DNA from 2 places in the Ruminococcus sp. N15.MGS-57 genome. Region 2 is predicted to be linked to the other one. Evidence: predicted binding sites of a transcription regulator. Region 2 holds the regulator's gene; the other holds the start of a gene.
The links. Region 2 encodes LexA, which represses DNA repair genes until DNA is damaged. Its sites were predicted from a motif close to CNAACANNTGTTNG; they were not measured.
Positions count from the first base shown of each region.

Region 1: uvrB (excinuclease ABC subunit UvrB) is a predicted target of LexA. The motif match lies at 3,579-3,592, and genes of this name have one in related genera.

Region 1 is NZ_LARF01000013.1:58,428-63,381, reverse strand. It holds gene uvrA (excinuclease ABC subunit UvrA) at 1-1,470, opposite strand, end outside; gene uvrB (excinuclease ABC subunit UvrB) at 1,593-3,563, opposite strand; gene WS40_RS04090 (hypothetical protein) at 4,199-4,615, shown strand; gene WS40_RS04085 (RluA family pseudouridine synthase) at 4,624-4,954, shown strand, end outside.
Region 2 is NZ_LARF01000004.1:4,748-9,701, reverse strand. It holds gene WS40_RS01235 (GDSL-type esterase/lipase family protein) at 1-462, shown strand, start outside; gene spoVG (septation regulator SpoVG) at 609-896, opposite strand; gene murC (UDP-N-acetylmuramate--L-alanine ligase) at 1,056-2,465, shown strand; gene lexA (transcriptional repressor LexA) at 2,511-3,098, shown strand; gene WS40_RS01215 (zinc ribbon domain-containing protein) at 3,235-3,942, shown strand; gene WS40_RS01210 (LTA synthase family protein) at 4,137-4,954, opposite strand, start outside.

The sequences.
Region 1 (4,954 bases), on a different contig from region 2:
TGAGAGTGTGCCTGCGGAACGTGACAGGGTGAGATATTCAAGTCCAACGCTTTTGAGAAAGCCAAGGCGTGACTTTATCTCTTTTATTATCTGCTCACCGATAAGCTTGTCACGGTCGCTTATCTCAAGGTTTTCGAAAAATTCAAGGGCTTTTGCAACCGATTTGTGACAAAGCTCTGCGATATTTATTCCGCCAACTGTAACGCTCAGGCTTTCTTTTTTCAGCCTTTCACCATGGCAGGCAGGACACTTCTCATCGCTCATATAAGCTTCTATATCAGCCTTTGCCCAATCGCTGTTGGATTCCTTGTAACGCCTTTCAAGGTTTGGTATAACGCCCTCAAATTCTGCCTGATAGTCAGCCTTATAGAACTTATTGCCACGCTTTAGGTGAAGCTTCTGACCCTGCGTGCCGTAAAGGAAAATGTCTATAGCGTCCTTGTCGAGATTTTTCACAGGCTCGTCAAGGGATATGCCGTAGGTCTCAGAAATTGCGTTGAAATACATCATGGCGATAGAGCCTTCTTCAAGGCTGTTCCAGCCACTGGCTTTGATTGCGCCTTGCCTTATGGAAAGATCTTTGTTAGGAATAATAAGCTCAGGGTCTATCTTCTTGAACACGCCCAGACCAGTACACTTTTCGCAAGCACCGAAAGGATTGTTGAACGAGAACATTCTCGGAGTCAGCTCGTCGATAGAAACACCATGCTCAGGGCAGGCGTAATTCTGTGAGAAAAGCATTTCCTCTCCGCCGATAACGTCAACTCCTACAAGTCCCCCTGTAAGCGATGAAACAGTTTCGATACTGTCGGTAAGACGGGACTTTATGCCCTCTTTGATAACAAGTCGGTCAACGACTATCTCGATAGTATGCTTTTTATTTTTCTCTATTTTTATCTCTTCCGAAAGGTCATAGGTTATGCCGTCGATACGCACTCTCACATAGCCCGACTTTCTTGCACGGTCAAGCTCTTTTGTATGCTCGCCCTTACGACCTCTGATGATAGGAGCTAAAAGCTGAATCTTTGTACCCTCGTCAAGCTCCATTATCTTATCCACGATCTGATCCACTGTCTGCTGACATATCTCTCTTCCGCAGACAGGACAGTGTGGCACGCCTATACGGGCGTAAAGCAGTCTGAGATAGTCGTATATCTCGGTGACTGTTCCAACAGTTGAACGTGGGTTTTTGGAGGTAGTCTTTTGATCTATGGATATAGCAGGGGAAAGCCCCTCTATGCTGTCAACATCAGGCTTATCCATTTGACCCAAAAACATTCTCGCATAAGATGACAGCGACTCAACATAACGTCTTTGTCCGTCAGCGTATATGGTATCGAATGCAAGAGAAGATTTACCCGAACCCGAAAGGCCTGTCATAACAACAAGCTTATCTCTCGGTATGGTAACATCAACATTTTTGAGATTATGCTCTCTTGCACCTTTTATAACTATCTCGTTAATTGGCATTGGTATTCTTTACTCTCCTTTTGGTATTGAAAAATCACATATTGGTATGCAGGCGGGCGAACGGTGTTCACCCCTACACACGTTTTGTGGGGGTATATCCGTTTTATGTTTCGCAAGGCTTTTTATTTCTTCTCGCCCTTTAACTCCGCAATTTTATCACGCAAGAATGCGGCGTGCTCAAATTCAAGCAGCTTTGCCGCCTCTTTCATTTCCTTTGTGAGCTTTTCTATGAGCTTTGCAGTTTCCTGCTTTGAAAGCTTTGTTTTCTGCCTTGCCTCGTATTCCACCTCTTCCTTGGTGGATATCTCTATTACATCTCTTATATCCTTGACGATAGTTTTCGGAACTATGCCGTGCTCTTCGTTGAACTTCATCTGTATTGCACGACGGCGCTCAGTTTCGGTGATAGCCTTTTCCATTGAGCGTGTCACGGTGTCGGCATACATTATTACCTTGCCCTCAGCGTTTCGAGCGGCTCTGCCTATGGTCTGTATAAGTGCGCTTTCAGAACGCAGAAAGCCCTCTTTATCAGCGTCAAGTATAGCCACAAGAGTTACCTCAGGCAGGTCAAGACCCTCACGCAAAAGATTGATACCAACAAGCACATCGAACTCGCCCAGACGCAGGTCACGGATTATTTCCATACGCTCGATAGTGTCGATATCGTGGTGCATATATCTCACCTTTACGTCAAAGCTCTTGAGATAATTTGTGAGATCCTCAGCCATTTTCTTTGTGAGAGTAGTAACAAGCACACGCTGATTTTTAGCTGTGCGCATATTTATCTCGCTGAGCAAGTCCTCTATCTGACCCTCAGTCGGCTTTACGATTATCTCAGGGTCAAGCAGACCTGTCGGTCTTATTACCTGCTCAACTATCTGCTGTGACCTTTCCTGCTCGATAGGTCCAGGGGTAGCGGACACGAACACCGCCTGATTAATATGAGAATAGAACTCATCAAAGGTCAGCGGTCTGTTATCCATTGCTGACGGCAGTCTGAAACCGTAGTCAACAAGGGTCTGCTTTCTTGCCCTGTCGCCTGCATACATACCTCTTACCTGCGGCAGAGAAACGTGTGACTCGTCCACGAAAAGCACAAAATCCTCAGGCAGAAAGTCAAGCAAAGTGAATGGCGTAGAGCCTGCGGGACGTCTTGCAAGCACACGGGAATAGTTCTCGATACCGCTGCAAAAGCCTATCTCCTCCAACATCTCAATATCATAGTTGGTACGCTGTGCGATACGCTGAGCTTCGATAAGCATATCGTTGTCTTTGAAATACTTGATACGCTCGTCAAGCTCCTGCTTAATCTCTTCGATAGCGTCGTGCATTTTATCACGGCTGACAATATAATGGGAAGCAGGGAAAATTGCAGCGTGAGCAAGTGAGCAAAGTACCTCACCGGTCACTACGTTTATTTCAGTGATACGGTCTATCTCATCGCCGAAGAACTCCACTCTTATGGCAGTGTCTGTAGAATTTGCAGGAAATATCTCCACCACATCTCCCCTGACACGAAACTTGTTTCTCACAAAATTTATATCGTTTCGCTCATACTGGATACCCACAAGGTCAGCGATAAGCCTGTCACGGGATTTCTCCATACCACGACGTATAGACACCACCATGGACTTATATTCCTCAGGGTCACCGAGGGAGTAGATACAAGAAACGCTGGCAACGATAATAACGTCGCGGCGTTCAGCAATAGCGGAGGTAGCGGAATGTCTGAGCTTATCTATCTCGTCATTAACGGAGCTGTCCTTTTCGATATAAACGTCCTTGCTAGGCACATAGGCTTCAGGCTGATAATAGTCATAGTAGGACACGAAATATTCCACGGCATTGTTCGGAAAAAACTCCTTGAACTCAGAGCAAAGCTGAGCGGCAAGTATCTTATTATGGGCAAGCACGAGCGTTGGACGGTTTATCCTAGCAATAACGTTCGCCATAGTAAAGGTCTTGCCGGAACCAGTAACGCCCATAAGCGTTTGTTCTCTCATACCGCTTTCGATACCCTTTACTAAAGCGTCCACTGCCTCAGGCTGGTCGCCCGATAGCTTATAATCTGAAACAAGCTGAAACTTATCCATAAATGCCTCCTCAATCGAACAGTTGTTTTAATCATTATATTACAATTATTTTTAATTGTAAAGGCTTTTTTATCAATATTTTTTGAATTTGCGTATATGTACGATTTTTCGGACTGGTATTGTTACTCAACCTGCGGTATCAGCTCGATGTATGTGTAGGGGCGAACACCATTCGCCCGTCGAAGAAACAAACCCACGGTAACAACAAGGTTCGGCAGCAAAAAATTCTCCCCGACAATTCTGAATTTACAGCAAATCCTGAACACGGGCGAACGCTGTTCGCCCGTCGAAGAAACAAACCCACGGTAACAACATTTTGATATAGAAACAAAATTATCCCACCGCACCCCTACAATTCAGAATTTACAGCAAATCCTGAGCACGGGCGAACACTGTTCGCCCCTACAGATTGTTCTGGAGAGGTTCTTCTGCCGCAAAATCGCTACGCTCGATGCTTGTCCACATCTCTGTTCAGCTTTGCCCATTCCTCACTCCTCTCTCCTCATTCCTCATTCCTCATTCCTCATTTCTCACTCCTCATTCCTCATTCCTCACTTAATACCGCTCCCCCCCTTGCATTCTCCCACACTTTAGGTTATAATATCACTATAGTAATAATTTCAGGAGGACGTAACATGAATAGATCATATGACGAATACAACTACACCCTCTCAAAGCGTGAACTGGAAGAGCTTAAATTCTTATTCATCTCTGATGATGTGGACTACAACGACACTGACAGCAACGGGCTTACTTTCCTGCTCACTGCTATCGAAAGTGCTGACTTTGTTGAGCAGGACGGTGTTCTCAAGCCCGACAAACGCAGCGTTGATTTCATCAAATGGCTCATCGCTCAAGGCTCAGATGTGAACTTCCCTGCTGACAAAAAGCCTTTACAATATGCTATCAAATGTGAAGAGGAAATATCTCGCCGTAAAGGCAAAGCCTGTGATATGTCAGAAATTCTTCTGCTTCTCCGTGAAAGCGGTGCTGACAGCACGGGTCTTGACGAGCTTATTGACGGAGGATTCTCCGCTCGTGTGAAGCTCTGAGGTATAGCATGAGAGAATTTATAATAAATCAGAATGACGCAGGTCAGCGTGTTGACAAGTTTCTCACAAAGGCTGTGCCGAAGCTGCCTAAAAATCTGCTGTACAAATATCTGCGCCTAAAGCGTATCAAGGTCAACGGCAAACGCTGTGAGATATCCACACGGCTTGCTTGCGGTGACGTTATGCAGCTTTACATCAATGACGAATTTTTCGAGGGCGAAGTTGCTGACAGACCTGCTTTTCTCAGTGCGCCAACGTCTTTGAATATTATTTACGAGGACGAGAATATTATCCTCTGCGACAAAAAGTGCGGACTTGTGGTGCACGAGGACGAAAGCG
Region 2 (4,954 bases):
AATTATATCGGCATGGAGTCTGTATACAATAAGCTTTGCTATTTCCCAGAGGGAGCAAAGGGTGTGACCCCTTGGGATTTTGAGAATTATACCCCTGACGTTGTGCTTTTTGCAGTGGGTCAGAACGACCCGCATAATGAGGGTCACGAGGATTTCGATATCGCAGACCCCGATTACAGAGCAAAGTGGAAAAATGCCTACAAGAGCATTATCCTTGACCTTAGAAGCAAATATCCAAACGCAACATTCGTGCTTCTGCTGACAGTTCTCTGCCACGGTGAGGAGTGGGATAAAGCCGTTGACGAGATAGCAAACGAGCTTAATGACGAGAAGATAACACATTTTATGTTCACAAGAACAGGCAAGGCGACCCCCGGTCACCCAAGATTTCCTGAGCAGTATGAAATGGCGGAGGAGCTTACAGCTTATCTCTCAAACATGGGCGATAAGATCTGGGGCTAAAAGCTAAAAGATAGAAATAATAGGGCGAACAGCACTCCCCCTACACAGACTTTAAAAGCATCTGTAGGGGCGAACACTGTTCGCCCGTTTTTTACGCAAACTTATCGTTTCTATGCATCATTATTGCACTTATTATCCTGCTATAGTCAGCTTAAATCCTGCTGTTCTGCCGACTGCCTGTCAAGCTCCATGCGGTAAGCAGAAAGTATCTCTCCCTCTATCTCATTGCGAAGCTCGCTGTCGATGGGGTGAACAATATCACGGAAAACCCCGTTGTCATCACGGCGGCTGGGCATAGCCACAAAAAGTCGCTCCTCCCCTTGCACTATCTTGATATCATGTACCGCAAAACTGCCGTCAAAGGTCAGGCTCACAACGGCTCTGAGCTTGCCCTCGTTTATAAATCTTCTGAATTTTACCTCTGTTATAGTCATTTTCATGCGTCCTTTCTTGTGATGTAATGCCTGTAGTAATATTTTTGCCTCTTTTTTTGAAAAATAATCAAAAAAGGGGTTTATTTTTTTTTAGAAATGTTATATAATAAAATAAACATACATTCTGAATTATCTATTATTCTAAGGAGTATTACAAAGATGATAACAAATGAGATCTTGAAAAATATAAAGCACGTTCATTTTATCGGTATAGGCGGCTCTGGTATGTACCCTCTGGTGCAGATATTCCATTCAAAGGGATATTTCATCACAGGCTCAGACAATAACGAAACCGAAACTCTTGAAGCCGTAAGAAAGCTTGGCATAGAAGTCTTTCTCGGTCAGAGAGCCGAGAATATCAAGGGTGCAGACCTTATAATCTATACCGCCGCAATAATGTCAGATAACCCTGAGCTTATCGCCGCAAAAGCAAGCGGTGCGATCTGCTGTGAAAGAGCCGAGATACTTGGACTTGTCACAAGCTGGTATACGAACGCTCTTTGCGTTTCAGGCACTCACGGAAAGACCACAACTTCTTCCATGCTCACACAGATATTCGTTCAGGAGGGTACTGACCTTTCCTGCGTTATAGGCGGAAAGCTCCCAAGCATAGGCGGCTCAGGCAAGGCAGGCTCATCACAGACTATGGTCTGTGAATCCTGTGAGTTCGAGGATCATTTTCTCAGACTTTTCCCTGACGTTTCAATTATCCTTAACGTTGACGCAGACCACCTTGAGTATTTCAAGAATATTGAAAATATCATAAAGTCTTTCCATAAGTTCGCAACCATGGCTTCAAAAGCCGTTATCTATAATGGCGACGACGCAAATACTCTGAAAGCCGTTGAGGGTGTCAACAAGGAAATGATATCTTTCGGCTGGGATAAGAAAAACGATTATTCTGCCGTTATAAAGTCTAAAAAAGGCTTGCAGACACGCTTTGAGCTTTATTATAAGGGCGAGTTTGTCAGAGAGCTTACTATCCATGTTCCTGGCGACCATAACGTCATGAACGCCCTTGCAGCTATCGCTGCCGCAAGATATTCAGGCGTTTCATGGGAGGGTATCGAAAAGGGACTTGATACTTTCTTTGGCGCAATAAGACGTTTCGAGAAGATAGCCGAGGTCAAGGGCGTTACTATCGTTGACGATTACGCTCACCACCCAAAGGAGATCGAGTGTACACTGAAAGCCGCAAAGGGTCTTGATTTCAACAGAGTGTGGGCAGTTTTCCAGCCTTTCACCTATTCAAGAACAAAGATACTCATGAACGATTTTGTGAAAGCACTTTCTATTGCAGATATTGCCGTTGTAACGGATATCATGGGAAGCCGTGAGAAAAATACCGACGGTGTTTATGCTGAACAGCTTGCAGAGAAGATACCAAATGCAGTTTGGTTCAAGACCGACCATGAGCTTGTTGATAAGCAGACTGCACAGCAGAAGGAATATAACTTCTCACAGTGTATCGACTATATAAAGAAAAACTGCAAGGAGGGCGACCTTGTTATAACTCTTGGCTGCGGAGATGTCTATAAGCTTGCAAAAAGGCTTGCAAAAGAGCTTTAGGTTTAGAAGATAAAGATTTATTGATATAACAGAAAGGACGGAGCTATGAGAAAAGTAACCGAGAACGAGAAAATGGTATTCGAGTTCATAAAGGATCGCATAGAAGAGGGATATCCGCCGACAGTTAGGGAGATTTGTGCGGAGTTTGGCTTTAAGTCTACCTCAACAGCCCATAGATATATAAATAATCTCACCGCAAAAGGCCTTCTTGAAAAGGGAAATAACCAGAACAGAGCCATAAGGCTCACAGGCGGCAACGGCATGAAGATCCCCCTTGTGGGAACTGTCACCGCAGGTATCCCTATCACTGCCATTGAGGAGATAACAGACTATATAAGCTTCCAGCCTGCAAGGCATTACAGCAATCCGCTTTTTGCCCTAAAGGTAAGGGGAGAGTCCATGATAAACGCCGCTATCCTTGACGGAGATATGGTAGTTATAGAGCAGACCCCATATGCAGAAAACGGCGATATAGTCTGCGCGCTTGTTGACAACGAGTCAGCTACCATAAAGACTTTCTATAAAGAGGACGGCCATTACAGACTGCAGCCTGAAAATGACACCATGGATCCTATCATAGTAGACGAAGTAAGCATACTTGGCAAGGTTGTGGGCGTTGTAAGATATCTGTAAATATAGATAAAGAAGATTTGTAGGGGCGAACAGCGTTCGCCCGTGTCATTAAAGAAAACGGGCGGATAGTCCAACATAGATATAGAAAAAACTTCGACAAACAAAACAGTTCTAAGTGTGTAAAGGATTGGTAATAATGAGCAGACATTGTACATTCTGCGGTTCTAAGCTGGAGGACGGAGCTAAGATATGCACCAACTGCGGAAAAATGGTACCTATCGCCTCATCGACCCAAAGACGTGGCGAGCAGGAGTTTATAGACCGTTCAAGGATACAGGGCATACCGAAGCGTGTTTATGAACACCCGAAAAGAGCCGAAGCAGAGGAAAGAATGCGCCGAGAGCAGGAAGCTCGCAGGGTAAAGCGTGTAAGAGAGACAGAGCGAAACAGAGAAATGAGTGCGGCAGACTATAGGCGCACCCCAACTGAACATTCAAGCAGCGGCAAAGAGAATTATGGTAAGGGCAAAAAGATACTAAAGACCTTGCTTAAGATCGCAGTGGTAATATTGGTGATATATTTTGCGATTGCCTTTGTGAGAATATTCAGCGTAAGACATTCCACATACGATTTTGATACCGAAATGAAATTAGCAAGCGAAAATTACGGTGAAGCCGTTGACGCATATTTCAAAGACGGCAAGTGGAAATATAACATCTTTAGAAATCAGGTGTCCTATGAGGGAACTTCCGAAAGTGGCGACGATTATGTTATGATATTCGGCAAGAATGACGGTCAGACTGTCGTAAGGCAAATGACAAAGAACAGCAAGAAGGTCGCTTCTGACAGCATAATGAACGATGTCATGGGAATGTTCATGTTCGAGAAAAAGGTCACAGGATAAAAAAATAAGCGCATAATTATGTAGTCATTTGTAGTGGCGAACAGTGTTCGCCCGCATTTTGACACGCATTATAAAACGAAACGGACGAAGTAAAAAAGCTTCGTCCGTTTATTGCTTTGTAGGGGATCGGCGCAATTTCTGCATTGCAGAAATGCGACGTCCCACTTTTTTTGTTGTTTGTGTTTTTTTACAGCCTAATTTATACTATTGTCACGCTTTTTATCAAACATTCTGTAATACTGCACAGTTTCATATTCGTTCAGCGTGTCCTTGTATTTGTCAGCCACATCATTTATAGAATACCATTCTCCGTCAGCCGTTTTGTAGCCGTAAGAGCTTATTATCGGAATGTCACAGCGTATCTTGTCAAGCTCCTGCTGATATCTCGACTTTGGGAGTCCAGCCGCTTCCATGACCTCGTTTGAAAGATAGTTAAGGCTTATATCGTCTATCTTCTCCGCTTCAACGCCCTTGTTGCTCCAAATAAGGAAAGGAGTCTGTCGAAGTCTTGAGTAATCCTCCGTTGAAAGTAAAGCCACGTCCTTGCCATAGAGATATTCCGTGAAGTCTATGATATGCGGATAATGGTCGCCGAACATTACGATTATGACCTCTTCCTGCTTGTGTCGGAAATAGTTTATAAGCTCTCCCAACGCCTTGTCAGACTGATAGATAAGATTTAGATATTCCTGTGCCGCAGGGTCGTTGTAGTCCTCAAAGGTTATCTCATGAATAACACCCTCCGGATGATCATACGGCGCATGGTTCTGCATGGTCGCTGTCCATACAAAATAAGGCGAGCCTGCGTGTCTTTCATATTGCTCTTCAATATATCTGAAAATGGTTTCATCTGTGATATTTCCGTTGAAATATTGGATATCGCTCATTCTGTCCTGACAATTGTATATCCTGTCTTTGAATTGAAGCTGTTCATAGGCGTTGCCTATATCCCATAGTCCCTCAGAGCAAGGCGAGATTGCCTGCGTTGTGTAGCCAAGCTCGTTTAGCCAGC